Regions from separate parts of the Paenibacillus sp. HWE-109 genome, predicted to be linked through region 2. Evidence: riboswitches for the same ligand, from Rfam matches in the RefSeq annotation. Region 2 holds a riboswitch; each other region holds the start of a gene.

Region 1 (7,335 bases), 1.1 Mb from region 2:
GGATGCTCCGCCCGCGCGCGAAGCGAGCGCGGCAGCGCCGCCCCCGCAGGCCGCGTGGCTGCGGGTCGATCCGCGCGCGAAGTGGCTGCTCTACCTGCTGCTCGTCATCGGGACGATGCAGCAGATGACATGGAGCGGCCTCGCGGCTTCCGCGCTGCTGCTTGGCCTCGCGAGCCTCGGCCTGCCGCGCAGCGTGCTGCGCAGCAGTTGGAAGATCGCGGTGCCATTCCTTATCTTCATGGTCCTCTCGATCTGGCTTGCCGGCATGAACTGGACGTCGCCGGAGGGATCGTTCCGGCTGGGCTACTCGCTGGAACGCGGTTGGAGCACGGCATTCACGGTGACGCGACTGTTTCTTATTCTCATGGATGGCTATTGGCTCGCCGTGACAACACCCTACGGACAATTGGTAGCTGGACTGAATTGGGCTTTGAAATATCTGCGGAAAGTGAAGCTGCCCGTTGAATCATTTTCGCTTGCCGTCTCCATGATGTTTCGGTTCATTCCGATGATATTACGGGAGTGGACGCGGTTTTCAGCGATTGTCCGAGCAAGAGGCAAGGCAGCCATTCGTCCGGGAGCTGTCCGCTCACGGGATATCCCTGCGCTTGTCGTTCCTCTGCTGCTTGCCATGTTCCACAAAGCCGAGCAGCTGACTGTCGCCATGGAAATGAAGAAAATCGACGGCAGGCAGCTGCTGTTGAAAAAAAGTACTTTAAAGTGGCAGAACCGGGATAGTTATATCGTGGCTGCGGGGGTTGTTGGTTTTGCACTTTTACTTGTTATTCGTTAAGGTTTTCCAGGTGGTGCAAGTGGCTGCTTAAAGTATATACTTGTAGTGAAAATTCTTTATTGGGATGGCGGTGGTGAAATCAGTGGAGTCCGAATACACCCTGTACGAACAGCAAACGGCCAGACAGCTCAAACGTTGGGAAATCCGGCAGCATAAGCTCCCAAATCTCGTGGAACGAGCGTCCAAATCGATGCAGACAGGCATCAATAATTTGATCCCTGACAAGGTTCATGCGACGATTACCGCAACGGTAAAAGGCATTATTCAGACAACTCTGTTCGGCATCAATTACATCCCTGCGCAGGGGCCGCTGCAAGGGCTCTCTTTGGCAGATCGCGATGCGAAAGCAGAGGAATTGCTGGCGCTCTATAAGAAGATCGCCGCTGCCGAGGGAGCAGGGACAGGAGCGGGAGGGATTCTGCTTGGGCTTGCGGATTTCCCTATTTTAATTGGCATCAAGTTGAAATTTCTGTTTGAGCTGGCGCATGTCTATGGCTATTCGACGAAGGACTACAGAGAGCGTCTATTCATTCTCTATGTGTTTCAATTGGCTTTTTCCAGCCATGAGAAGAAACCCGAGCTTCTGCTTACCATCAAAAATTGGCGCAGCGTGGCTGACACTTTTCCGCCGGCTGAGGCCTATATGGATCAAGTGGATTGGAAGCAGTTGCAGCAGGAATACCGCGATACGATTGATTTTCGCAAAATGCTTCAGTTGGTTCCCGGTATAGGGGCTGTCGTCGGGGCTTGGGCCAATTATGGCTTGCTGGAAGAGCTTGGGGTGGCGGGGATGAATTGTTTTCGGCTGCGTTGGCTGCAAGATATAGCGAAACCTAAGAAGCTGTGAGTGGATGGGCACTCCGGCTTTTTTTTGTTTGTCGTAGACGATTTTCTAGTGATTTTTCAGGAGTTGAATCATAACATATAGAGAGAGCCAAACCGCCCGTCACCCTCGATTAACTATGTGATTATTTTCACATATCCACTTTCATGGGTTTGGTCCTCAGATTATCACGATTCAGTAGAGCATAAGTGATTCAATCGGAGGAGAGGATTTAGATGAAACCAGCGAAAGTAGTGATTCTGGGTGCAGGGTATGGCGGTGTTGTTACAGCGATCAGGCTGCAGAAGCTGATCAGATCGGGAGAAATGACGGTTACTTTGGTAAACAAGCATGATTATCATTATATGACGACGCATCTGCATATGCCCGCAGCGGGTACCGATCATCATGAGAATGCCCGCGTCGCGATCAGGGATCTTATCGATGAACGCAAAATTCATTTCGTGAAATCCACCGTTCAGCAAATCCTGCCAGCGGACAAAAAGGTTGTTTTAACGGATGATACGCTGAGCTATGACTACCTTGTCGTAGGTTTGGGCAGTGAGACGGAGACGTTCGGCATTCCGGGGTTGCGGGAGCATGCGATGTCGATTCATAGCATTAATAGTGTGCGGTTCATCCGCCAGCATACCCAATATATGTTTGCCAAGTATAAAATGAATCCCCAGCACAAAGAGTATCTGACATTCGTCATTGGGGGTGCGGGCTTTACGGGAACGGAGTTCGTCGGGGAATTGGCCGATCGCATCCCGGTTCTATGCAGGACTTATGATGTAGATCCGGCTCTCGTGCAAATCATTAATGTGGAAGCCTCGCCAACAGCCCTACCGCCAGGATTGCCGAATGATTTGGTGGAATACGGCATGGAAGTGATGCGCCGCAAAGGCGTTCAGTATAAGTTGTCGACTGCCATTCAAGCCTGCGAAGCGGACGGCGTCCGGCTCGGAGATGGACAGTTCATTCGAGCAGGCACGATCATTTGGTCGGGGGGTGTTCGCGGGAACGCCTTGCTGCAGCAAGCTGGATTCGATGTGCAGCGGGGGCGGGTGAAAGTGGATGATTACCTGCGCTCGTGGCAATACCCTGATGTGTTTATTACAGGAGATTGCTCCATTGTTATGAGTCCGGAAGGGACACCATACCCCGCGAACGCCCAAATCGCCGTCCAGCAAGGCTATAACACAGCCCGAAATTTACTTTATACCTTGCGTGGGAAACCGCTGAGACCTTTTGCCTATGACTACAAAGGGACTGTGGCTTCATTGGGACGCGGAGAAGCTGTTGGCACTTTGAAAGTGAAAAAAGTAAAGGGGAAATTCGCTGCTTTGATCAAAAAAATGATCGATGCGCGCTATTTATTCCTCATAGGCGGTATTCCACTTATATGGAAAAAGATGATTTTTAAACAAAAAATGTCAACTCGCAATTCTCATGTCAGAAGTTAGAAGAAAAAAAGCTGCCATCAAGGCAGCTTTTTTCTGTGAAATGACCTAGAACTACGATATCGGAAGATAAAAAGAGATAGAGAGAGATCCAAAACGTTGTAAGCGAATTATTGGAGGAATGAGAGGTTGGAATAATACTTTTTAAGACTTTTCCATCCTTTACTATGAACTGAGAAGAGAGTAGTATTCAGAACGTAGTTATAACTGAATATTTCGCTTAATTTTCTGAATAGAAAAGCGGGGGAACCATAGGTTTCAACGGGGTGAATAAGGTGCATGATATTGTACCTTTAGGGCAGATTTCTCGCGGCCCGAACCCGTCAGCTAACCTCGTAAGCGATCGTGAGAAAGGAGAACATGTGGCTAAGCACAAGGTCTATCCTTGTGTTTTTTTGCGTCCTAAAAAGGGAAAAGAACTCAATACTAGACTAATTTGGAGGAATTTCACAGCATGACAAGCGATTCATTGAAAAAAATTGTATTCGGCAAGCCGCTCAAATCGGCAGAACTCGAATCTGAAAAAATGCAGGTTTGGAAAGCATTACCCATTCTCTCTTCAGATGCGCTATCTTCGGTGGCTTATGGTACAGAGCAAATTCTATTAGAGCTTGCAACAGTGGGCATTGCTGCTTTTGCATTCTCATTGCCGATTGCGATTTCCATTATCGCTTTGATTACGCTGCTTGTGCTCAGCTATCGTCAAGTGATTGAGGCTTATCCTATGGGCGGTGGCGCCTACATGGTAGCCAAAGAAAATTTAGGCATGGTTTGGGGGAGACTCACAGGAGTTTCGCTGCTTATCGATTATACATTAACCGTTGCGGTATCGATCTCGGCCGGTGTGACGGCCATCACGTCGGCATTTCCAATCACGGTGCCATATATTGTTCCCATTGCTTTGATCTTGGTTTGGCTGATGGTTTGGCTTAATTTGCGAGGCACATCCGAGTCTGGAACTGTGTTCGCGATTCCGACGTACTTTTTTATTCTTTGTATTTTACTGCTGATTGGCAAAGGGATTTTCGACATGCTGAGCGGTTCGATGAACATGCATCCGATTCAGTTCGCGCCAAGCTCCATGACAAGTTCATTGACGCTATTCGTCATCCTGAAAGCATTCTCTTCCGGCTGTTCAGCCGTAACTGGCATCGAGGCTATCTCCGACGCTGTCCCGCATTTCCGCACACCATCCGTGAAAAATGCCAAGCGCACATTAGCTTCGCTAGGCACGCTGTTGGCTATCGTATTCGGCGGTGTGACGCTGCTCAGCTTGGGATACGGCATCGCGCCTGATCCGCATGGTCACACATCCGTCTTATCGATGGTTACGGAGCAAGCTTTTGGCCGTGGAACGCTATACTATGCCACGCAGATCGGCACCATGCTGATCTTGGTGTTGGCTGCCAATACCAGCTTCAACGGATTCCCTATTTTGGCTTCCATCATGGCTCAAGATAAAAACTTCCCGCGTATGTTCTCATACCGAGGAGACCGGTTGTCTTTTCACTACGGGATTGTCACGCTAGGTGTCCTGGCCAGTATTCTTTTGATCATTTTCAAAGGTAAAACAGATGCACTTATTCCTTTATACGCAATTGGCGTTTTCTTATCCTTTACACTGGCGCAAAGCGGTCTGGTCCGCAAATGGTTGAAAGAACGCGTGAAAGGCTGGATCGGCAAGTCGCTTATTAATGGTTTAGGAGGCATTGTCTCCTTTGCCGTGTTGCTGATCTTTTGTTTCACCAAATTCAGCGAGGGTGCTTGGATCGTCATTATCGTGACGCCAATCCTGCTCTGGCTCATTACGAAGGTGAGTCATCACTATGATGACGTTGCCAAACAACTGCGCATTGATATCGAGCATGAGCGTGTGTGCACGAAGGAGCCTGTTATTATTGTCCCCGTAGCGGGGATTCACCGCGTTGTTGCGCAATCCTTGAACTATGCCAAATCGTTATCGCCCAACGTCATTGCTTTCTACGTATCATTCTCCGATGAGGATGAAGAAGCGATGCAGGAGAAGTGGGACAAATGGGACCCTGGCGTAAGGCTTGTTGTGTTCAAATCACGTTACCGGACGATTCTGAAGCCGCTGGCTGAATTTATCGAACGGATCGATACGCATGTTTCGGAAAAACAATCGATTATGGTCATTCTGCCGCAATTTATGCCGAAAAAATGGTGGCACCGACTGCTCCACAATCAGTCCGCGGCGCGTATTCGTTCCAAACTTCAAGCGGACAAAGATATCGTTGTCGCCACTGTCCCCTATCATTTGCACGAGTAGAGTTGTACAATAAAGGGGAAAACTGTGTGAGAAATAGAACAGAGGTGAACCCGTTATGGCTAAGAAGAAATGGTCGTCCACAACCGCTGATACCAGTGTGCAAGATAAACCGGCAACGCTCAAGGATTTGCTTCGCCCAGAAATTCTGGAGGGGCTGAAGGCTCAGGCTGACGCAATGAAAGCGGAGGAACAGGCGCGCAAGGATGCGCTCCGAGCTGAGGCAGAAGCTGCACGCAAAGCGGAGGAGAAACGGCTGGAGAACGATTTTGGACATCTGCTCGAGAAGAGCGGACTTGACTGGAGAAAGCACAAATGAGAGAGCGCAGCTTGTGCTTTCTCTTTTTTCTATTCGCGATGATGGCGCTGTCAAGCTGTCAGTCAAGCCGTTCGCAGAGCGCTGCGGAGTCGGCTGAAGCAAGTTTGCCGCTTTCGGCGACGAGTTCAATGCCGAGCCCGGTGGTGTCTGGCAGGGAAGCAGCGGCCGCGCCCGACCGCGTCTCCGAGTCAGCGCCCACTTCAGCGCTGAGCTCGGAGACGCCTAGAGGGGAGCCAACAGTCGCGCCCGGCCTTGCACCGGGGCCAGCGCCCACTCCCGAGTCCCGCCCGCCCGCAACCGTAACACATACCTCCCTGTCTGCATCGGATATCTCTGACTTGGTTGACCGTTACAGCCAAATCGCTCCCCATAAGTGGGGGGAACGAGTCGCAGGCGTACGGACGCATATGGTCACGAAGGAACAAGTGATAGCGCTGACGTTTGACGCTTGCGGAGGGAAAGAGGGCAGTGGATACGACCGGAAGCTGATCGAATATTTGATCAAGGAGAAGATCCCCGCGACCTTGTTCATCAACGCGCGGTGGATCGCGGCGAATCCGGAGGTCTTTGCTGAGTTAGCGGCGAATCCGCTTTTTGAAATCGAGAATCACGGCACAGAGCATCGTCCCTTGTCTGTCAACGGCAGGTTGGCGTATGGCATTGCTGGAACCAAAAGCGTAAGCGAAGTCATCCATGAGGTAACGGACAATGCCGATCAGATTGAGAAGCTGACGGGGCGGCGGCCGCTGTTTTTCCGCTCAGGCACGGCCTATTATGATGACGTTGCTGCCAGCATTGTCCATGACTTGGGCGCCCAGTTGGCAGGCTATAATCTACTTGGCGATGCCGGGGCGACGTATAACACGGAGCAAGTCTACCGTGCGCTGCTCCAAGCCAAAAGCGGTTCTATCGTGCTTGCGCATATGAATCACCCAGAGAAAGATACGGCGGAAGGCGTCATCAAAGCCATCCCTGAATTGCAGAAAGCTGGGTTTCACTTCGTTCAGCTTGCTACCTATTTGTTGGAGTAGGAGTTCCGGCGGGAAATACAAAGGGTATAAATGGGGGTGATAGGCAAACTCAAGCCAACCGGAGCTCGTAATCCGAGCCCCGCCTGAACCCGTAATCCCAACCTCACTCAAACTTGCAATCCCCGCCCCGCTTGAACCCGTAATCCGAGCCCCGCCTGAACCCGCAATCCCAACCTCACTCGAACTTGCAATCCCCGCCCCCCTGCCATTGCTAACGAACTGTATTATGCTTATATACGAGAAAATAGCTACTTTTTAGATCTAACAAACTGTAGACGCGTTATGAGGTGGATTTTAGGCGGATTAGTGATCGTTTACTTCAAATAACGCATCTGGAATTCGTTGTCATTTTAAATCTATCGATTTTGATCGAATAAGGGGTGTTGGATTCGTAAGGGCGTCCCGCAAGCTCCATTGCCCCTTTGGGGGAAGCTTGCCTATTCATCCCAGAACAAAATTGTAAAGAACCTAGCCGCACAGGCTAGGCTTATTTCAATTATATGTTTTGGAGTGAATGCGGAGGAGTTACTTCAGCTGTCTTGCGTGGAGGGAGGGAACTACAGGGCGCTATTCTAGCAAAAAGTGGCATTATCGCGATCGAGAGGGAACTATAGTACGC
Region 2 (7,335 bases):
CAGCGACTCGCGAAATTCAGGTGAACTCGATCGCGGATGATCCATCGCTTCCGCCGGATTCGATATCGTGAGGTCAACCAAAGGCGCATCTGCAAGCAATCGGTAGTCCACACCGCGCAGAACAGCTTTGAGCTGCTCAATGCGCTCAATCTTAAACATGACGTCTCCGCCATAGGATTTACGGGTAACAAAGTCTCCTTGCCTCATCGCAGAAATCCCCTCCTAGGGGTATCCTATGGCGATACTGGGCATTTGGTGCGGGTTATTTGCAGCCGTGCGCTTGGAGAGCCGACGACAAGCGCGCGAACTCTTCCATGCTGAGCGTCTCGCCGCGGCGCGAAGGCTCGATCTCAATGCCGTGCAGCAGCGCTTCCAGCTCAGGCTTGTTTTCTTTGGTAAAGAACCGCGCAGCCAGGTTATTGTACAGGGTTTTGCGCCGCTGAACGAAGGACGCCTGGACGACAGCGAAGAAGAAGTCCACGTCGGCAACATCGACCGGAGGGGTTTGACGTACACGCAGCCGGATCACGGCTGAATCGACGTTCGGCTGCGGCACGAAGACGGTGCGCGGCACGATCGTGACAAGCTCCGGCTCGCAGTGGAACTGAACGGCAATGCTAAGGCTGCCGTAATCTTTGGTGCCTGGACGTGCCGCCATGCGGTCGGCCACTTCTTTCTGAATCATCACGACGATATTCTCCAGCGGCAGCTTCTCCTCGAGAAGCTTCATGATAATCGGGGTCGTGATGTAGTAGGGCAAGTTGGCGACGACACTGACGCCATCTACGCCTTGGAAGTGCTCCCGGAATAACGCCTGGAGGTCGGTTTTCAGGATATCCCCATGAACCACGGTGGCATGGGGGTAAGGCTCCAGCGTTTCGGCCAGAATAGGCAGCAAACGCTGATCGATCTCAACAGCCAGGACGCGGCCGGCGAGCTTGGCCAATTTCTGCGTGAGCGCGCCAATCCCAGGGCCAACCTCCAAGGCTGCTTTATTGGGTCCAAGTTCAGCAGCCATGACGATCTTGCTGAGGATGTTTTGGTCAATCAAGAAATTCTGACCCAGGCTCTTTTTGAGCACAAGACCATTTCTTTTAATAATTTGTTTCGTTTTACTGGGTGTTGCGACATCTTCAGCTGTTACAATGACTTCATTTCCGGGTATATTCATCGTGTAGACCTCTTCATCTATAGGTTCTGGGCATTTCTTCTCTAAGGCCTCTAAAAGGCCAGTACAAGCGATGTAAGCGCAATCTTGATCTAAGTTCTACTTCTCAGCTTCCAGAAGCTCCACAGCTGCCTCAAATTCCTCTCGCGAGATCTGAAACATCGCACAGCGTTTAAAGAACTGTTTGCCATTGCAGTAGCCAATGCCTAACGCATTGCCCACAATAAGCCGACGAGCTGCCGCCTCGGCATGAACGATCAATCCTGCCGACACGAGGTCTTCGATCGTCAATTGGGACACCGCTCCCTCGTATTCGGTCCGCAGGCTCTGAAGAGCTTGACGAATCGTCTCCGGCGTCGCGTTCTCAACCCCGATATCACCCTTATATGCCGCTTGCTCTTGGGTGATGAAAGCATGTTTGCAGCCGGGTACCTTGGCCGCTACAATTTTGCGAATCCGTTCACCTGCGTGATCCGGATCCGTGAAAATAATAACGCCTCTGCGCTGCTGCGCGAGTGCGATTCGCTTCAAGACAGCTTGGCCGATCGCAGAGCCGCCGGTTTCAATCGTATCCGCCTCGACTGCTCGGCGGATGGCCGTTGTATCGTCTTTTCCTTCGACGACAATGACTTCTTTAATCATAACGGTTCCCTTCCCAGTACGCAGAAAAAGAAGAGGGGTCCCCTCTTCTTTCGCCCAGGCTGCTTGCCTGGCAACGTATATATGACATTCTTCCCGCCGAAACAGACGTTTACACGTTAGTTTTCGGAAGGCTTTTTCGGTCCGACCACGTAGACCGTATACCCCTGTTTTGTTCCGAATTTATTGGCATAACCATTATCCTCGAAGTAGACATCAATAGTTTGGCCCTTCACACCGCTGCCGGTATCTTCTGCACGGCGGAAACCAATACCTTCAATGTACACCCACCAACCGAGTGGAATGACTTTGGGATCAACAGCAATTGTTCTTCCTTCCGTTACGGTAGTGCCCGTATAGGTTTTACCATAACCAGGAGTCCCCTCTGATTTACCTGTTGATTCGGCTCCCGCTGAGTAAGCCGTGAGCTTCACATTTTTGAGGATTTGTTTATAACCGAAAGTAACCCCATTCTTCGAAACTTCATCCACGCTTGGCGAGGAAGCCGAAAGAACCACGACCGGATTCTTCGTGCCAATCGACACGACTTTCTTAATGCTTTCTGTTTGTACTTCTTCACCCACAACTGCTTCCGCGACTAAAACACCGTCTTCGAAAGTCTTTTCTTTCTTCTTCAAGAGCACGCCTTCTTTGCCTTCTTGGACGATTTGCTCTTTGCCTTTGAGCAGCGATGCGTCGTTCTTTTTTTCCGTATCGAACGCGATCGGCTCTGTGACTGCCTCCGTCTCTTTTTTCACACGGACGATTTTGACTGCATCGCCGGAAGCCAGAGCGGCTGTCGGTTCGGGAGTGATCTTGTCAAGCTCCCCAAGTGCAATATGTAAACGTTGCAATGCACTTTCTACCGTTCTTGCAGTTGTGTAAACAGTGGTGGTCTTTCCATCAGCAGTCAATTGAATTGGTGATGCATGCTCGATAACAAATTTGTCTCCGCCTTTGATTTTGGTCGTAGGCATTGCAGATATTTCATCGTGTTCACCAATCGTTATGGCTTGTTCATCCAGTAGGCGTTGCAGGACCCATTGTTTCGTATGTACAACGGTTTCTTGTCCATTCACAACCACGGATACGCTCTTGGTAGCCGTACCGTACAACAACACCAAAAACATGAAAGTCATTGCGATTGAGATAAGAGCTAAGCTTAAAATCAAACGCAAGTTTTCATGCTTCCATCGCAATGCGAAGGACATGCTGGATGATCGTTTTACATGGGTCTCGCTAAATGAGATACTGCCCACTTCTTCGGTCCTCCTTCAAAGCCTCGCCGCCAGGTTACAGCATGATTAAATTTGACGCGACTAAGGTTTTTTAGTTTAACTTAATGTGTTCGCCTTCCACAGACGCTACTAAACGCCGTTTTCGGTCGTCCCACACCATGTTGCCATTCATCATTCTATGAATTCCGGGTCCTTTTTAGTCGTCCATCCTGCGTACAGCACCGAAAGAAGACAAAAAGCCAGCAAGAAGAGGACTCTTCTCGCTGGCATAGTTTGCATAGTTAAATACACAAATAGCACGAACGACAATCGTTACCTCTCTTACGCTTACGAGGTTAGCTGACGGATTCGGACGTGAGAGTCGCCCTACTACAAGCATACACAGTATGCTCTAAGATTCACCCCTGTTACTCACTCTGTTTACTTCAGCAACGCCAAGGCTGCTTTAGCTTACAGTGGTTCCCCCGTTCCCATAAATGGAACTCAGCGAATGGAAAATCGGCAAATTGGTTATTAAGTTATTATGAAAAGTATATTACGCTGTTAATCTGAACCTGTAAAGGCAATGACACCTGCTAAAAAGGGCTAAATCGCCGAAAATTAGCTTAATTATCCAACAAAACTGCCTTTTATCTACATTTAACTCTTTATAACGTACGAATACTAACTATCTTCGAATTTATACTGTCAAACTAGGCTTGGAAAGCAAATTTGTTTATAATGATCGTGTACAAAACGGATTCGAAAATGCCAATAATTTGCTATTTAGGGAGGCACTGAGATGGGGCCCATTTTACAAGTTGACGCTTTATACGGGGGATATTTACCGAACAAACCTGTTCTTCATGACCTGACTTTTTCGATTCTTCAGGGCGAAATGATGGGTCTGATTGGACTGAATGGAGCAGGCAAAAGTACGACGATTAAGAACATCCTCGGCTTGCTTCAACCTCAGAAGGGAACGATCCGCATCAATGGATTGACACTAGCTGAACAGCCGCTCCCTTATCGGGCCACTTACGCTTATGTTCCTGAGAGTCCGGAGCTTTATGAAGAACTAACCATCCGTGAACACCTCGAACTTACCGCAATGGCCTACGGTTTATCAAGGGAAGATTACCTGAGTCGCTCTCACGCATTATTAGAGCAGTTTCACATGCAGGACAAGTTAAACAGCTTCGCCAGCCACCTATCCAAAGGGATGAAGCAAAAAGTAATGATCATGAATGCCTTCCTGATCGAACCTTCTTTATATATCATTGATGAGCCCTTTCTCGGACTCGACCCCTTAGCCATTCGGTCTTTATTAGAACTTATGGTTAAAATGAAAAATAAAGGCGCCTCTTTCCTCATATCCTCGCATATTTTGTCTACGATTGAGAAATATTGCGACAACTATGTCGTTTTGCACCGAGGCCATATGGTGGCACAAGGAAATTTAGTCGAATTGCGCGATCAATCCGATCTTCCTGCAGCATCCCTGGACGACATTTTCTACAAGCTCGTTAAAGGGGATTCGTGATGAGCCATATGGACATGAATACCCGTTCTCTTTGGCAGCAAAGATTCCAACATTATATGAAGGAATCTATAGGCTACTGGCAATATGCGGCACGCAGCAATTTTCTTGGCCTTGTGTTGTTTCTTGTCATTCTTGCTTCCTATTATTACGCAAAAATATTACAGCGTCTTCCGACAGATTATCCCTATTTGTGGTTCGTGCTGCTCTTGCTCGTTCCGTCGATTGCTTCCAGCCCAATTCGAACTCTGGTGCGGAGCGCAGACCGCATGTTCCTGCTGCGAATCGAACACCAAATGGGCGCTTATTTCCGCAGCAGCTTCATTTACAGCTTCTCGCTGCAAGCTATTTTGACCTTCCTCGCGTGGGTTGTGTTATGGCCGCTTTATCATCACTGCCTTGGGGCTAACGCGCAGCATTTCTTATTGATGCTTGTCTTCCTTCTTCTAATAAAGACTGCTAATTTATTGGCGAGCTGGCAAGAGAGCCGCTTCGCACATGAACGCGCACGAATGGTCTCGGCCAGCTTCCGTTGGCTAGCCACAATTGCTCTTCTTATCCTGCAATTCCACTACCATATGCTATGGGCAAGCGCTGCCGCCATTGTGCTTATTATGATCTGGTTAGCGCTCACGCGTTTCGTTTCCAAATATATGATTGGATGGGATTACCTGATCGCCAGAGAAAGGCAGCAGCAAGCCAGACTTTACGCCTTTTTCAACTGGTTCGTGGATGTGCCTGCGCTGCCAACACGAATAACCCGCAGAGCTTGGGTCAGCGGGTTGACACGGTTTATTCCTTTTAGACAAGATGCTTCTTATTTGTACATATATATGAAGACTTTGCTGCGTACGGAACTATTCACAATCATCTTGCGGCTGACGGTCATAGGAACATTCGCCATTGCTGTTTCAAGCAGCAGCACAGCAAGAATAGCAATCTTCCTCATCTGTTTGCTAGTTTCGCTAGTTCAGCTAACTTCCCTGGAGAGGGCACACCGCTACACCTTCTGGCTGGATATGTATCCGCTTGAGCGTCATTGGAAAGCTGGCGCGCTAGCGCTCACTATTTGGTTAGCTTTGTTAGCAGAGTTATGCATCCTGACGATACCTTTACTCATCCGGTCTTCCCCTATGTATATCCTGCTGCCGCTCGCGGCACTGCTGGTGATTACATTCATTTGCAGGTTTATACTGCTCCGCAAATTCCAGAAAAACGCTTTACTTGAGTCCTAACAAGCGAATCGTGTTGTTTGTCGTAATTTCGGCAATTTCGTCCACCGTCATCCCCCGAATTTCCGCGGCTGTCTCGGCTACTAAGCGAACGTAAGCTGATTCATTCCTCTTGCCGCGGAAAGGGTGCGGGGTCAAATAAGGTGCATCCGTTTCAATCAATAGCCTGTCTAACGGAACCTGAGCGAGTACTTCCTTAGGCTGCTTAGCATTTTTGAAAGTGACAGGTCCTCCGAAAGAGATATGAAAGTTCATATCCAGACATTGCTTCGCCGTCTCCCAACTTCCTGAGAAACAATGCATGATCCCGCCAACCTCCTCAGCCTTCTCCTCTTTCAAAATATGCAAGATATCCTGATGCGCATCCCGATTATGAATAACGATCGGCATCCCTAATTTGCGGGCTAATTGAATTTGCTCCCGGAATACACGCTGCTGGACATCCCTTGGCGATTTATCCCAGTAATAATCAAGCCCAATTTCCCCGATCGCGACCACTTTCTCATGTTTGCACAACTCCTCAATCCACGCCAAGTCGCCGGGCATCATATCAATCGCATCCACAGGATGCCAACCCACTGTCGAGTAGATGAAATCATATTTCTCCGCAAGAGCAATCGAACTAGGAATCGTCTCGCGGTTAAAGCCTACATTCACCATTCGTGTAACTCCTGCGTCCAATGCGCGCTGTATCACTTCATCTTGGTCTTCATTGAACTGTTCTGCATTTAAATGGGTATGTGAGTCTGTCAGCATGTTCGTTCTCCCTTATGTTGAAAATACTTGTTATTCTTGTTCCCCGAGCAGCTCCCACAAATCCGGATAGTCGGTAGCATTCAGTCGCTCCAGCAGTTCCTCTGGATAATACACGTGATGCTTGCCCATTTGAAAGCCGCTGATCGACTGCACGATTTCTGAACGATGTGTGATTTCCGTTAGTGTTTCCTTATGATCAAGCAGCAAAATAGGCAAATTATCATCGGTTTCACCGGGTCTGTACACATCATAAGATTGATTCGAAGGGAAATCAATTTCCATGTAATACGTTGGATCGAAGCCGACCTCCGCCATCACTCGTTCCATCCGTTTAATCAGATGCTGATTAGATTCCTCAAAGGTGCTGTATTTATACAATTTCCGGTCCAAGAATCGTTTGCACATATCAGCAAGGATCGCATCTTTTTCCTGGCACCAGAATGTCAGCATCGTCTGCATCACTGATTCATCCAATAGCAAGTAATCTTCCAAGGTAATTTTATTCTGAATCAAGTGTAGAATAGGCTCCACCATAAATCCAAACGAATAGTTATCTTCGTATAAATGTTTAGCACGCGCAAACACCTTGTGCAGCAATATTTCGGCACTGCGTGTGACTGGATGGAAATAGACCTGCCAATACATTTGGTAACGGGACATCAAGTAGTCCTCTACCGCATGCATGCCGCTTTCTTTAACAACGATATGTCCCTTGTACGGCCTGATTACGCGAAGGATGCGCTCCAAATCGAAAGTTCCGTAATTAACCCCTGTGAAATAAGC
Region 3 (7,335 bases), 710 kb from region 2:
GCCAGTGAATTAACGTTGGCCGAAAGCGCCATGATTGCCGGGGTTCCGAAAGGCCCTCGCTATTATTCACCGTACTATGATTTGAAAAATGCGATGGATCGCCAAAAGATCGTCCTGCAAACCATGGTGCGCAGCGGGTTCATTACACAAGCTGCTGCAGATGCCGCAGGCAAGGAAAAGCTGACCATTCAACCGCTAATGAAGAAGAAACCGGCGGCCGCTCCCTATTTCCGCGATTATGTACGTTCTCTGGCGACTGAGAAGCTGGGGATCTCGGAAGAACAATTCGATGAAGGCGGCATTCGGATTTACACGACTCTGGATAAAAAAGCGCAGGACATCGCAGAACGTGTTGTCACCAAGCAGCTCGCTGATAAACCGGATCTGCAAGCAGCCCTCGTCGCCATCGACCCGCGAACCGGTGAAATTAAAGCGATGGTCGGCGGGCGTGACTACGCTGAGAATCAGTTCAACCGCGCACTCTCCAATACGAGACAGCCAGGATCTTCCTTTAAACCGATCGTCTATATGGTTGCCCTGCAAAATGGGTACACGCCAGTTACGCTGGTAAAAAGTGAACCAACAGTGTTCACTTACGATGAAGGACGGCAGAAGTACACGCCGAGAAATTTCAATGACCAGTACGTCAACGCCAATATTGATATGCGCCAAGCCATTTCGAAATCGGATAACATTTATGCCGTACACACGATTCTGGATGTCGGCCCCGCGAAGGTCATCGACTTGGCCCGCAAGCTTGGCATCGATTCTCCGATGAAGCCGCTGCCATCGCTGGCTCTAGGATCGTTCCCCGTCAGCCCCTTCGAGATGGCCTCCGCCTTCGGGACGATTGCCAACCAAGGCATTCACCATGAGACGACGGCGATTGTGCGGATTGAAGATGCCAGTGGGAATGTCTTATATGAAGCAAGCCCGAAGACTGAGACCGTGCTTGATCCTGCTGTTGCTTATGTGATGACCAATTTAATGGAGAGTGTGTTCGAGGAAGGCGGCACTGGAAATCGGGTTGCCAGCACCATTAAGCGGCCGATTGCCGGCAAAACCGGCACAACGGATACCGATGCGTGGTTGGTCGGCTTTACACCAGAGCTTGCGACGGCTGTCTGGGTCGGCTATGACAAGAACCGGGATATCTCTACGGTGGAATCGCATCTGGCCTCACCGATTTTCGCCGAGTTCACGGAACAAACCTTGGAGGCGATCCCGCCTAAGCTATTCCCTGTACCCGAAGGCGTCAAGAGCGTTTATATTGATCCGGTGAGCGGCAAGTTATCCAATGAAGATTGCCCGAATGCTCACCTGGAGACATTTCTTGCCGGCACGGAGCCAACGACTTATTGCACGGGCAAACCTGCGAAGCCCGCTTCGGGCGATGATAATAAAGCCACGCCAAAAGGTCAAAACGGCTCCTGGTGGAACGATCTCAAACGTTGGTGGAACGACTGATCCGGGCACGTCCCAGTAAACACAAAAAGGCAGAACTAAGCGCGTCTTAGTCTGCCTTTTTGCTGTCCTAGTATATGAGGTAACATACACTAGGGTCTAGTATACTCGGTTCACCATTGTGTAACAATGGATGACACATAATGTTCATATTCTCAAATTAAGCCCCGAATTGATTAAGATAGCGCATCTTTCAGCACTTGATCCGAGCGATTCCACCATTCTTCGTTGTGGCTGATCAGCTGTTTTTTGAGCGCGGCCTTCTCCCCGTCTGACAAACCTTCGAGGATGAATTTGCGTTTCATCGCGCCATCCATTTTGTTCACATGATCCGCTAGGATTTTCCATCCACGACGTGCTTCTGTATCGACCAGCATTTCACATGCGGACATCCCGGCATAATAAGCGCCTTCTTCCGTCCGGTCTACCGCAACCCACACTATCCAGGCTTTGCGGCCATTGGGCACATCTTCTTTGTTCGTCGAGAATTTGATGCCTTTCTCAATTTTACTCTTCGCATGAAGGGTACCTTCATCCAGGTAAGCTTCATCGCCATCAATAATGACACCCGACACATTGCTTAAATCGATCGCTCCGGCACCAAAGCCTTTGTGATTCACTTTGGAGCTTACTATATTTAAGGCCAGCTTCTTTTTATCCGCTTCCATAAGGGCACCATCCACTCTTCGTAATAATAAAATGACACTTTGCTTCATTGTAGCGAAAGTCACCCCTCAGAACAAGGGCGAGATCGCCAGATCCCAGGAATGGGCGTCTAAACCGCCTTTTTCAACAATTCTTTTCCACTCGCAGAAATATTCCCCAGGTTGTCTACATATACATGCTGTAGATGCTTGTTAGGCGGGGTGAATCTATTGAGTGTTCTATTCAAAAACCGCAAGGTACAATGGTTCGTTGTCATGCTCCTTGCAGCAGGCGCTGTCTTGCTGTCTGAAACTTTGCTCCCATCTGCAAGTAGACTGGCGGTTCCGGTCGTCTCCAAAGAAGAACCGTCTGCTCCGGCGCCGGACATGCAGCCTGCTGATCGCGGCAAACCATTGGATAATCAAACAACGGCGCCACTTAGTTACCGCATTGCGGAGTATCACATGAACGTTGCCTATACACCGGAATCAAGACAGCTCCAGGGGCAACAAACGCTAACATGGGAAAACCCGGGATCCGTTCCTGTACAAGAGCTTTACCTTCATCTGTATCCGAATGCCTTCGCGTCCAAGAAAACGACATTCATGCGCGAATCCGGCGGGAAGCTGCGACAAGATGAAGCCCGGACAGGCACCAGCGGCAGTATGGACTTGCTATCCGTTAAAACCGTGGATGGCGAAGATCTTAGTCCCCGAATGACGTTCGTTCAACCGGACGACGGCAATAAAGACGATCATACGCTGCTCAAAATTCCGCTGCCGAAACCGGTAGGTGCCGGTGAACAAGTGACGATCAAAACGGAATTCCTCGTCAAGCTGCCTGCTGTTTTCGCCAGAATGGGCTATGTCGATGATTTCGTAATGGCAGGGCAATGGTTCCCTAAGGTTGCTGCCTATGAACGGGCAGGAACAAGGGGGCGCACGGAACCTGGCTGGAATCTCCATCAATACCATGGCAATTCTGAGTTTTATGCCGATTTCGGCTTGTACGACGTGAAAATCCAAGTGCCGTCGAACTATACGGTAGCGGCGACCGGATTCCCTGTTAAACCGGCAGTGACGGATAAAGGCATGAAAACGTATCAGTTCTACGCGGATGATGTGCATGATTTTGCCTGGTCCGCTTCGCCGCATTTCGTTTATGTGGAAGAGCCCTTCTCGACGCCGCAAATTCCCGGCGTGAAGATTAAGCTGTACCTCGATCCCAACCATCAGGATTTGAAAGACCGCTATATGAATGCAGCGAAAAAAGCCCTTTCCCGCTACAGCCAATGGTACGGAACGTATCCGTACTCAACGCTGTCAGTCGTGGTGCCTCCCCCGGGCGGCAATGGCGCTGGCGGCATGGAGTACCCTACGCTCGTCACCGCGTGGGGAGCCGACGACAAAACACCTGATCTGGAACTGGAACGCGTCGTTGTTCACGAGATCGGCCATCAGTACTTTTACGGACTTGTCGCCAGCAATGAATTCGAGGAAGCTTGGCTGGATGAAGGCTTTACCTCCTATGCGGAGGACAAGGTCATGGAAATGGATTATGGGGTTTCCCCTAATCTGGCGGTCGAGTCCAGCTATATTACTTCCCCTAATACATTGAATCAGAATGCATGGGCCTACACCGGACATGATCAGTATGCGGAAAATGTGTATACACGAGGGAAACTTGTGCTGAAAGCTATTGAGAAACAAGTCGGTACGAAGACAATGGACCGCATCATGCGCACCTACTTCCAGAAATGGGAGTTCAAACACCCTTCGACGAAGGATTTTCAAAATGTCGTTGAGGACGTGACCAAAACCAAATGGGATGATTTCTTCAATGAATATGTGTATGGCGCGATGATGATGGATTACTCCGTGGAGAGTATCCAAGTGAAAGCCAGCGGAATGAAAGAGAAGCCCTCCTATGACAGCACGATTGTCATTTCGAAGAAAGGCGGCAATTCACCGGAGGTTCCTATCCACTTCCATTTCGCTGACGGCACCTCGCTCGACAAAACGTGGGATGGCAAGGAAAGCCGGATTGAATTCAAATTAACCCACACGGCACCTGTAGATTGGGTTCGCATTGATCCTAAGTATTCACTCATTCTAGAAAACAAGCACATCAACAATTATCTGCAAACAGAAGTGAATCCGAAGTGGAAAATCCGTTGGAATCTCGGCATCATTCAATTCTTGCAAGCCATTTTCGGCTGGGTTTCCTGGTAAAGCATAACCCTTAAGGAGGGACCTCCATGACATCCTATCTCAAATCCGGCTTAAGGGCAGCTTTCGCGCAGCCTTTCGCCACGATCATCTTGTTCGTGTATCAAATGGGCTGGAGCATTCTGCTCTATAAGCTGGTGCAGGGGGTGCTTGTCCCTCTTATGCACCGCTTTCCAGGCGGTGAGCAGCCCAAAGAAGCGCTGCAGGTGTTCCTGGCTGAAAGCCAGTTTCAGCTCATGAAAACTGATCTGAGCCATTCCTATCTCTGGTGGCTCGGAGCTCTGCTGGCGCTGCGCATGCTGCTCACGCCGGTGCTCAGCAGCGGCGTGTATTACTCGCTCACGCATTCTGAACAAAATGCCGGCTATCGCTTCTTCCGAGGCATCAAGGTGCTGACGCTCCCTTTCCTCCTTGCGTATATCGCGCGAATTGCACTTACCTTGCTGCCGCTCATTTGGCTGCTGCCCAAAGCGCAAACAACCTTGGCGCACAGCACCTCTTATGAGCAGGCTGCCCTGCAGTTGCTGCCATGGTTCATCGGCATGCTGGTCTATGGATTTCTCTTGCATCTGCTCTTCATGTATGTGCAATTCGCGCTTGCCGGCCATCTGGGTGTTCTCTCCACCGTCATTACCTTTATTCGCTATTCGTTTCCTATTGTCGGACTGGCGCTCCTTCTTTTGCTTAGCTCGGGACTATTGGCAGGGCTCACGATTACGGCTACTTACCTATGGGCAGGTCTGGTAGCGCTAATCATTTATCAGCTATTCCCACTTTTCCACATATTCCTGCAAATTTGGGCGATCACGTCACAATTCAAACTGCTTTCCGCTAAATTGAACGGTTAAAATCAACAAAAAAAGCTTATACTGACTTAAATTTCCTCATTCCTCAGCGAATGGGGATTTTTTTGTCTGTTTAGCTGTGTTTTCCACACTTTTTCAAAAGAAAGCGTTCATAAAAAGAGGAATTTAGATCTTTATGACGAATTACAAGGACTAGCATCAAAAAAACCAAATATTTCATGCCGAATTCTCCATTTCATGGGGAAACGGGGGAACCACTACCCGGGTGAATTGATCTTGCAAGACAGGGATCATAGGGAACCTTCAACCGAACCCTCCAGCTAACCTCGTAGGCACCGGAAGGAGACAAGCAGTTGAAAAAGATTGTTGCTCTTGTTTTTAGTCTTGTTTTGTTTTTGAGTGTAGCTTTAGGAAGTGTATCAGCGTCACAATCTAAGTTGGATGAAACGGTTGACGGATTGCTCGGTGTTCCGTACAGAGATGCGGGAACGACAACAAAGGGCTTTGATTGCTCTGGATTCACCGCATACGTTTTCGACCAGTTCGGCATTGACCTTCCTCATAGTTCATCTTCTCAAAATACAGAAGGCTATTGGGTTGACAAAAGTGATCTTCGCAAAGGTGATCTTGTGTTCTTCAACACAGGTGGCAAAGGTGTTTCTCACGTAGGTATCTACCTTGGAAACGGTGAATTCATTCATTCCGCATCCAATGAAGGTATTGTGAAAAACAAACTAAGCGAATCCTATTATGCGAAACGGTATGTATCCGCCAGACGCGTTCTGTGGGATGATATCTACAATCAGCTGACTGCTGAATCCAAGTAATTTTCCTGCAATACTATGAATAAAGCCTGGACAAGCCTCAGCTCGAAAGAGCCGCTTTCCAGGCTTTTATTCTGTCGGGAGGCCTAGTCTATAATGAAATTATTCCTACATCGGAAGGATTTGCGGGTAGATGATCTGGCTGCATTCAACTACTTGTTGAGCAGTGGCGGACCTAGTCTGCATATGCTTATTCTCGATCCGTTTTTACTGCGCCATTCTAGACATGAAGCCCATAGCGGCAAGCAATTTCTGCGGTATGTGAGACGGTTGATGAACCTTTATAAGCAATATGGTAAAACGATCTATGTGGTGTACGGAGAGCCGGAAGTTGTTCTTGAACAAGTGCTGCACAACGCACCGATAGATGAGGTTATCGTACATAGGGATTTCACGCCTTATTCCAAAACACGCGATCGGAAGCTTCGTGAAGCCGCTCGAGCACGAGGTGTACCGTTCACGGAATTCGTTGATCACACCTTGGCGGATTTAGCCGATTTCCAGATTTCCTCTGGCAAAAGCGGTCCTTACAAAGTTTATACCCCCTTTTATAAAAAGCTAAACACCTACTTGCAAACTTTCTATCGTCCTTCTTCGCCGCTTCATCTGGGTGATTTGTCGACGGTGGATCTCGCCCAGTTGGAGGGCAGCCAACGCTTATTGGAGCTCTTCCAAAGCTGGGTTCCCCCTTTCTCTCTCGAAGATTATTTCCCTGCTGAAAATCCTATAGAATCACTGGAAGATTTCCTGACGGACCATCTCCCCTTCTATGCGGCACGCCGCGACTATTACGCTTATGATGGCACAAGCTCACTTAGTGCCGCGATTAATGCAGGCGCCATCTCGATCCGCAAGGTGTACGAGGCAGTCATGGAGCAGGAACATTCGGCCGCGTGGGTGCGCCAACTGGTGTGGCGGGATTTCTATTTGTATCAATCTATCTACGATGAGAACTTTTTCAGCTATGAGAAGACGTTTGACTTCACCAACCTGAGTGATCGGCATTTCGAGGCTTGGCGCAAAGCTGAAACCGGCGTGCCCATCATTGATGCAGCGATGACAGAGCTCAATGATACCGGCCGCATGCCCAATCGGCTGCGAATGATTACAGCCATGTTCCTCACGAAGAACTTGCTGTGTCCATTTACGCTGGGCGAGCAGTATTTCCGCTACAAACTCAGTGATTACGACAATACCCTTAACCGCGGCGGGTGGTTATGGTGCGCCTCTTTGGGCTTCGATGCGTCGCCCTATTTCCGCATTATGAATCCCGTGACGCAATCGATCACCTATGATCCGAGCGGCCAATACCTGCGCAGATGGCTGCCGCAGATGACCGGACTAAGCGACAAGCAGATTCATCAGCCT
Region 4 (7,335 bases), 1.4 Mb from region 2:
TCCTTCGTTTCTAACCGTCCGAATCTTCTATTTAAACACAATCCTACATTCTTAAACCTTATTTGCTTTAATTAACTTCACAATCTCAAGTCGTTTCAGCTTAAGCTCCCATACTTTCTCCCGCAATTGCTCTTCTTCGGTGGAGTTCTGCTTGTGATCCTTTAATTGTTGGAATAATTTCAGCATATTTCGGTTGATGGAATCAAACATTTGCCATAGTTGAAATTCAAATTGACGAGTCAAATGAAGCTCAAATTGATTTAATGTTTGGAGGATTTGTTGCTGCCATTCCGTATCTCCTAGTGCTAGAGCATAATTGTATAGATCAAGATGATCGTTAATCCAGGTTTGGGCAATGGGGTGTTTGTAAGTGAACATCTTGAACAGCTCCTTTTTTTAAAACCTTATACCGAGTATTATACTAGGAATTATCAGGAATTCAAGTGCTATATATAAAAAAAGTTGGATTTTGTGAAAAAAGATCTCACAAATCCAACTTTTTATTTGTTTAATTTGATAATTTATATACTTTAATGGTTTGGATGCCGAATTTTCTTAATGTTGTCTGGGAACCAGGAACAAAGATATCCAGGTGCTTTCCTTTAACAGAACCGCCAGTATCTGTTGCGTAGGCATACATGCCGCCTGCTGGTAACCCATTGAAGGTATAACCTTCTATATAGAGCTTTGATCCAAGCGGGATTACAGATGGATCAACAGCTACAGTTCCAATGGAAAGGGGATTGCCGAGAAAATCTAGAGCTGCATATCCGCCATTTTCAGCAGGATCTGCAGAATAGACCGTCGATTGAAAGAGTTCATAATCGGGTGCATGGTGATTGCCATCCTTGCTAAGTATCGCTATATTGCTGCTAGCGTCCCACTGAACGGGTATGTCGGAAGCATTGCTAAGAAAACGAAGAGGCACATAAACGCGGCCATCTTGGAATTCAGCATGGGTATCCATCATGACGGTGTTATTATCGATTTCTGCTTCTTTTTGACCCGAAACCAAAGTGATGGTGTGCTTGTCATTGTTCAGTACGACTTTGATTTGATTGCCTTCTTTGTGCCATTGCACGTCATAACCTAATTTCTCCGTTACGAAACGAACGGGTACTTGCGTGGCATGATTGCCATCCAGATAGGGCTGTGCATCCGGAAATTGCACCAGATCATCATTGACTTGCACTTTCACATCCATCTCGGCCGCGTGGGCGGAACATGGGGAAAGAAAGCCTCCTGCCAAGACTGTTAAAGACACAGCAAGGCTAGTTAACCCTTTTGTAAGCTTATTCAATTGGTGAGCCTCCTTCATGAGCCTTCGAGGTTAGTTGACGGGTTCGGGAAGAAGGTTCTCCCTAGTCTGCTCCGCGAAAGAGCAAATATTCACCCCAAGTAAATCGTCCCCCGTACCGGCACTTTGTCTGTGCACCGGACTCGGCTTTAGATAGTTTACCATCGAACATTCAGGCGGAACAACGACCAAAATATGGATGGTCCCAAAACCATACTGGACTTAGGTCTAGGAACAAAACAGTCGCGAGTCCGTTTTGAGCGGTACTTGTTTCAGCTAGAATGAAGACATGAAGCAAACACGAAGGGCGGTTGGCAAGATGAGGTTGGATCGATCAAAAAGTATCGCATTGCTTTTCATTACAGTAGGCTTACTGATTTGTTTACATCAATTTGGTCATTTAATGGGATGGCTGATTCCGGTGTCCATGGTGGTGTTGGGCTATGTCGGCATACAGAATGAAAAGAAAATAGGATGGTTGATTTTTGGCATAGGGGCTTTGATCTTGACGTTCAAATTGTCTGGACTCCTGATTCTCGGTTTGGCTGTGTGGATGTTGGTTTATGGCTTCCGCTTGCTGAAGAAACAGGATGTTCCATCTAATCATGAATTTTAATCGATGAGAAAATAGGAGGTGTGGCATAATGAGCATATTGAATCGGATTGGTAAAATGGCTGAGACGGCCTGGCAGGAAGCTGCTTGCAAGCTGGATCAGCATGAGCGGGGAGGCAGCGCCTCAGAAGCGGGGCAGCGCGGGATCAAGGCGCTGGAACAGCGCTATGAGGAAGCGCTGCAGCATACGATAGAGCTGAGACGGCTATGTGTGAACGCCGAGGAGATGGCGCAGCTGCGGAGCGAGCAAGCTGAGCTGGCGATGCGCGCCGGCGAAGAGGACCTCGCGCGGATGGCACTGCAAGAGAAGCTGCGCGAGGAAGCCGCTAGCGAGCAGTTCCGCGCGCAATACGCAAGCAGCCAGGACTTGTGCCTGGCGCTTGCGGATGAATTGCGCGGGCTGCGTGCCGGGCACGCAGCAGGTGAACGGCAGCCGGAAGGCGGGCTGCCGCCGAAGGATGCTCGCGACACATGGCGCGAGCTGGAAGTGACCGGCCGCGAGCTTGGCCGGGAAGCGCTGCAAGGCCTCCGCGTCGCGGGCCGCCTGTCGCGTGAGACGCTGAAGGAAGCCGGCGGCAATCTTCAGCAGGAGCTGCGCTCGCTGCGCGGCAAGCTCAAGCAGGATTGGCAGCATCAGAGCTTCAGCGAAGAAAAGGACTCGAGCGGCAAGAAATAGCCGCGAATCATCGTGCAGCGCCGGAGACACGGCGCACCGCATGACCTTCAAGATTCACGAAAAAGCCTTGCCGATCAAGGATTTCATCTTGGAGGTCGTCCATTCTTATGGTATGCTAGGGTTCTATATCAGCTATTTAAATTTGGCAGCCAGAGGAGGTGCAGCGATGGGCGAAGAAACCAAAAACAACCGCAGCCGGAATACAGCACTTGTGCTGATTGGAGCCGGTCTTTTTTTGCTTCTAGACCATACGATAGGCTTTTTCCCCATTCTTGCGATTATCCTCGTCTTGCTTGGTATTCATCGGGTTCGTTCACGTAAAGAACGCAAGGGCTATGTGTTGATCGGCATCGGGGCGGTCATCTTATTCGGAGATCACATTACAATTGTGTTTTCTATTGTTTTAATTTCACTAGGCCTGTTTTTTATACGGTCGAAGCAAGTGCACAAGGACGATACGTATATTCAAAAGCAAAAGCTGATGGACAGCGTCCGCTTGGGCCGCGAGCCGTGGATTTTGCGCAACAGCTCGACTTGGTACATTATCGGTGAAACGTATATTGATCTCTCCCTTGCGATTCTGGAACAAAAAGAAACCACGTTGATTCTACAAGGGGTCGTCGGTGATGTGGACATTAAAGTGCCTGATGATATCGGTGTCTCCGTAGCTACTTCCGTGACTTTTGGACAAATTCAGGTGGCCAATGAGAAGGAATCCGGCGTAATGAACAAATTAACATGGCAATCACCCAACTATGAGCACTGTGATCATCGTGTGAAACTAGTTCTTTCCTACATCGTAGGAGATATCAAGATTAAAGTAATGTAACGTAGTGGAGGAGGTTCAGTACCTATTGGACGGCTATAAACGGCGATTAACCAACATGATATGGCGCAGTATGGCTGAATCAATCATCTTTAGTTTCTTTGTCTTAGGCGCTATTATTTATTTTTTGCAATCACGCAATTTGATCGTGCCGTTTGCGAACTGGCAGGAAGGCGTGAAGTTTACCTTTATGGCGATCTTGATCATCGGCAGCATAGGAGCAGGCTATGGCTATTGGAATAGCAGTCGTATAACAAGGCGGCTTGAGCCGATGATGGAAACGATGATTCTACTGGAAAAAGGCACATTTTCCCGTGAAGGCTTCGAATATGGGGAAGATGAAATTGGCCGTCTCAGCGAGCAGTTGGGGCGGATTATGAAGCGCTGGGAAGAACAGGTTACTTCCTTGCAGCGATTGTCCAACGATAATGCCGAGCTCGCAGAGAAGGCCAAATTATCCGCGGTTATTGAAGAGCGGCAGCGGTTGGCGCGGGAGCTTCATGATGCGGTGAGCCAGCAGTTGTTTGCGATCTCGATGACCGCAACGGCGGTTGGGCGGACGTTGGACAAGGATTTCGAGAAGGCCAAGCGCCAAATCCATTTGATTGAGGAAATGGCCTCTGTGGCGCAGTCCGAGATGAGGGCTTTGCTGCTCCATCTAAGACCGATTCATCTGGAAGGCAAACGGCTGTCAGAAGGGCTTGTGGAGCTGCTGAAGGAGCTCGCTGCGAAGGTCCCGATGGCGATCACGTGGGATATGGACGAAGAAATTCGTTTAAATAAAGGGATTGAAGATCATTTATTCCGGATTGTGCAGGAGGCTCTCTCGAATGCACTGCGTCATTCCAAGGCGAACAAGCTGGAAGTGAAGCTGCTGCATCGTCCGGACGGTGTTCGTCTGGCAATTCGTGATGATGGCGTCGGCTTTGAATTGGATGCGAAGAAGCTCACTTCTTATGGCATCGTATCGATGAAGGAGCGGGTCAACGAAATTGGCGGCTCAGTAGACATTATCACAGCACCGGATCGTGGAACACGGATTGAAATCAGGGTGCCTATACTTGCTTCTGAACTTGTTGCTGAAGGCTAGCTGAGGAGTCAAGAAATCGTTTGGAGTGAGAGGAGAAGCAAATGGACGACGCTTTGATTAAAGTTTTGCTTGTCGATGACCATGAAATGGTAAGAATCGGACTCGCAGCCGTATTAGGAACAGAGGATGGCATTGAAGTGGTGGGAGAGGCTAGCAATGGCCATGACGGCATTCGGCTTGCTCAGGAATATCGACCTGATGTCGTATTGATGGATCTAGTTATGGAAGGCATGGACGGGATCGAAACGACGAGGAAGCTGCTGCAATTGTACCCGGATTGCAAAGTCATCGTGTTGACGAGCTTCCTGGATGATGAGAAAATGTATCCAGTGATAGAAGCAGGAGCATTCAGCTATTTGCTCAAAACGTCACGCGCTTCTGAGATCGCGCAAGCGATCAGAGCGGCCGCCAAGGGGCAGTCGATTCTGGAGTCGCAGGTGGCCTCCAAGATCATGAACCGGTTTCGCCAGCCAAAGCCTGTCGCGGCGCCGCATGAGGAATTGACGGATCGCGAGATGGAAGTGCTGCGGTTGATCGCGAAGGGCAAGTCGAACCAAGAGTTGGCGGACGATTTGTTCATTGGTGTGAAGACCGTGAAATTCCACGTTACGAATGTACTTGCCAAATTAGGTGTTGAAGATCGCACGCAAGCGGCGATTTATGCATTTAAGCATGGGTTGGCAGAATAGCAGTAGCAGCTAAGTTACAAGGAGCGATAAGGATGAATTTATTAAAGCAAATCTGGAGCTGGTTCGGTTCCATTGCCATTTCGTTTGTACTAGTCGTATTTCTTGGTGTGTTTGTGTTCCAATCCACGAAGGTTATGGGTCATTCAATGGACCCTACGCTGCATGACACTCAGCGCGTGTACGTGTCTAAACTGTCTCATACGTTTAATTATGAACCCAACTATGGTGATATTGTCATCATTGATTCGCGTGTTGACATGAAACGTACGTTCAAAAACGATTTGCTCGACAGTCCGCTGCTTAGTCTGTTCACCAAAGGCGATGACAATCATGTCTGGATCAAACGCATAATTGGCAAGCCTGGAGATCAATTAGAGCTCAAAGATGATAAAATGTACCGCAATGGGCAACTGCTCGATGAGCCCTATATCAATGAGGCTATGCGGACAAACGGCAACAAGCAATGGAAAGTGCCGGATGATCATGTTTTTGTGATGGGAGATAATCGCAATAATAGCATGGATAGCCGTGTGATCGGCTTTGTTCCACTGGATCATGTTTTAGGCAAAAAGTTATTTTAACAGCAAACGGCCCTCGAGGTGAGCATGCAGGCGCATGAGCATCGCGAGGGCCGTTATTTTGGTTTACATCTGAGCGTCGAGCAGCAATCCGCTCATCGGAACGGGCAAGTATGCTTGCAGCTGTGAGCGATATTGGCCGTAGGGCTTCAGCGGCGAACTGGAGAGCTGAAAGAAAGACTCGGAAGGCAATTGCTGCAACTGGCCAAGTGAGTTCGCTAAGGACGCCGCGAAGCTCGTCACGCTGCCTAGACTTTTGCGCAGTGAGCCTGACGGGTTAATAAGCTGATGATGCAGCTCATCTTCCGCCAGCTCCAAGGTGCCGTCATCGAGGTTGGTAATGCCGATCTCTTGCAAGGCATAAGGCTTAGCCGCTTGCTCAAACCCGTTCAGCAATGAACGGTTCAAGTATTCAGGTGAATCCTTTAAGCTATTTTGAAATTGATTATAAGTATCAACAAATTGACGGATAGGTTCTAGGATAGTTTCGCTATCGGCATCTGCATGGAGGGAAGTTGCTGGGAAAGCAGCCGTGGATAGGCGAGCGTTCATTAAGGATTGTGCGGACTGTTTGACCACTTGGGCGGATTGAACAAATCCGGCCACCCCTTTGGCGGCTTTCTGGGCGAATTGCTTGTAAGGCAGTCCCTCGAAGGGCATGTTCAGAGATTCCCTTACGGTGGTTGACTTCCCACCGGAGGTCGCCCGGACGGCGCTGACACGGTAATAATCCTTATGGGTCTGATAGCTGCTTATCGCTGTGATTGGTGGATAGGCATTGATCATTCAAAACACCTCATTTCGCTTATGTATAGTATACCATTCGCAAGCACTGGGGTAAATTGGTACTTACTGCGTTCGAACAAATAAGATGTGTGTTTGGAGAGGGGGTCATTTCACGAATAACCGACATAAGATAGCATTATTGCTTCTTGTGGAGGCGGTGCCCTATGATTCGCAAACGATTGCCTTCTGTTGACGACCGGGCAATCCATCGATTGGTTGTTGAACAGTTAGTACCCTTTTCCAGGTTATATGACACAGGTGCTTCTATAACTTTCTCGGAAATACGCAAGCGGCTGAACCATAACAAAACATTTGTCCTTGCCAAAGGCTTGAAACAACCCTTCGGTTTCATCTCGGTAATCCGCAAATCGCATGTTTTGTTCGTGGATATGCTGGCCATTGATGCCCGTGAACAGGGCAAAGGCAGGGGGCGCGAGCTGATGAAGATGGCTGAAGACTTTGGAAAAAGTGAGCGCTGCCAATCCGCGGAGCTTTTTGTCGACGACAGCAACCCTAACGCCATCGGTTTCTATGCCAGACAGGGATATGAGATCAAAGAATACCTTGCAGAGTTGAGCTGCTACCGAATGAGTAAACGGATCGGCCGATAGGTGAGAGGGGCTGTCTTCAAGTAGACGTATCTACCTGAAAACAGCCGTTTTTTTATGCGCTGAAGATGGCTGAAATTTGGCTAAGCGGAATGTTTAGGGCTGCCATCGGTGTCTGGGCTGCGCCCCAAAAGAGCGGAAGACCAAAGGATGAATAGTTGGTAGGGATGGG

The links. Region 2 has a riboswitch for cyclic di-AMP ahead of LOZ80_RS32490 (resuscitation-promoting factor). Riboswitches for the same ligand answer to the same signal wherever they lie in the genome.
Region 1: linked by a shared signal. The riboswitch ahead of LOZ80_RS27445 (APC family permease) and the one ahead of LOZ80_RS32490 (resuscitation-promoting factor) in region 2 are both predicted to bind cyclic di-AMP.
Region 3: linked by a shared signal. The riboswitch ahead of LOZ80_RS29425 (C40 family peptidase) and the one ahead of LOZ80_RS32490 (resuscitation-promoting factor) in region 2 are both predicted to bind cyclic di-AMP.
Region 4: linked by a shared signal. The riboswitch ahead of LOZ80_RS39260 (stalk domain-containing protein) and the one ahead of LOZ80_RS32490 (resuscitation-promoting factor) in region 2 are both predicted to bind cyclic di-AMP.

Annotation. Positions count from the first base shown of each region.
Region 1 is NZ_CP091881.1:6,429,987-6,437,321, reverse strand. Features, by position in the region: gene LOZ80_RS27460 (ATP-binding cassette domain-containing protein) at 1-793, shown strand, start outside; gene LOZ80_RS27455 (EcsC family protein) at 876-1,640, shown strand; gene LOZ80_RS27450 (NAD(P)/FAD-dependent oxidoreductase) at 1,853-3,082, shown strand; cyclic di-AMP (ydaO/yuaA leader) riboswitch at 3,287-3,436, shown strand; gene LOZ80_RS27445 (APC family permease) at 3,534-5,369, shown strand; gene LOZ80_RS27440 (YqkE family protein) at 5,425-5,685, shown strand; gene LOZ80_RS27435 (polysaccharide deacetylase family protein) at 5,682-6,716, shown strand.
Region 2 is NZ_CP091881.1:7,565,054-7,572,388, reverse strand. Features, by position in the region: gene yabG (sporulation peptidase YabG) at 1-207, opposite strand, end outside; gene rsmA (16S rRNA (adenine(1518)-N(6)/adenine(1519)-N(6))-dimethyltransferase RsmA) at 263-1,171, opposite strand; gene rnmV (ribonuclease M5) at 1,268-1,810, opposite strand; gene LOZ80_RS32490 (resuscitation-promoting factor) at 1,927-3,066, opposite strand; cyclic di-AMP (ydaO/yuaA leader) riboswitch at 3,355-3,544, opposite strand; gene LOZ80_RS32485 (ABC transporter ATP-binding protein) at 3,827-4,567, shown strand; gene LOZ80_RS32480 (ABC transporter permease) at 4,567-5,799, shown strand; gene LOZ80_RS32475 (TatD family hydrolase) at 5,785-6,552, opposite strand; gene LOZ80_RS32470 (HD domain-containing protein) at 6,583-7,335, opposite strand, start outside.
Region 3 is NZ_CP091881.1:6,855,204-6,862,538, forward strand. Features, by position in the region: gene LOZ80_RS29405 (transglycosylase domain-containing protein) at 1-1,467, shown strand, start outside; gene LOZ80_RS29410 (YwhD family protein) at 1,641-2,180, opposite strand; gene LOZ80_RS29415 (M1 family metallopeptidase) at 2,385-4,340, shown strand; gene LOZ80_RS29420 (hypothetical protein) at 4,367-5,185, shown strand; cyclic di-AMP (ydaO/yuaA leader) riboswitch at 5,353-5,493, shown strand; gene LOZ80_RS29425 (C40 family peptidase) at 5,497-5,970, shown strand; gene LOZ80_RS29430 (cryptochrome/photolyase family protein) at 6,064-7,335, shown strand, end outside.
Region 4 is NZ_CP091881.1:8,951,378-8,958,712, forward strand. Features, by position in the region: gene LOZ80_RS38520 (hypothetical protein) at 52-378, opposite strand; gene LOZ80_RS39260 (stalk domain-containing protein) at 509-1,300, opposite strand; cyclic di-AMP (ydaO/yuaA leader) riboswitch at 1,305-1,456, opposite strand; gene LOZ80_RS38535 (hypothetical protein) at 1,617-1,913, shown strand; gene LOZ80_RS38540 (PspA/IM30 family protein) at 1,942-2,586, shown strand; gene liaF (cell wall-active antibiotics response protein LiaF) at 2,627-3,415, shown strand; gene LOZ80_RS38550 (sensor histidine kinase) at 3,441-4,502, shown strand; gene LOZ80_RS38555 (response regulator transcription factor) at 4,544-5,191, shown strand; gene lepB (signal peptidase I) at 5,224-5,772, shown strand; gene LOZ80_RS38565 (hypothetical protein) at 5,836-6,555, opposite strand; gene LOZ80_RS38570 (GNAT family N-acetyltransferase) at 6,720-7,166, shown strand; gene LOZ80_RS38575 (hypothetical protein) at 7,219-7,335, opposite strand, start outside.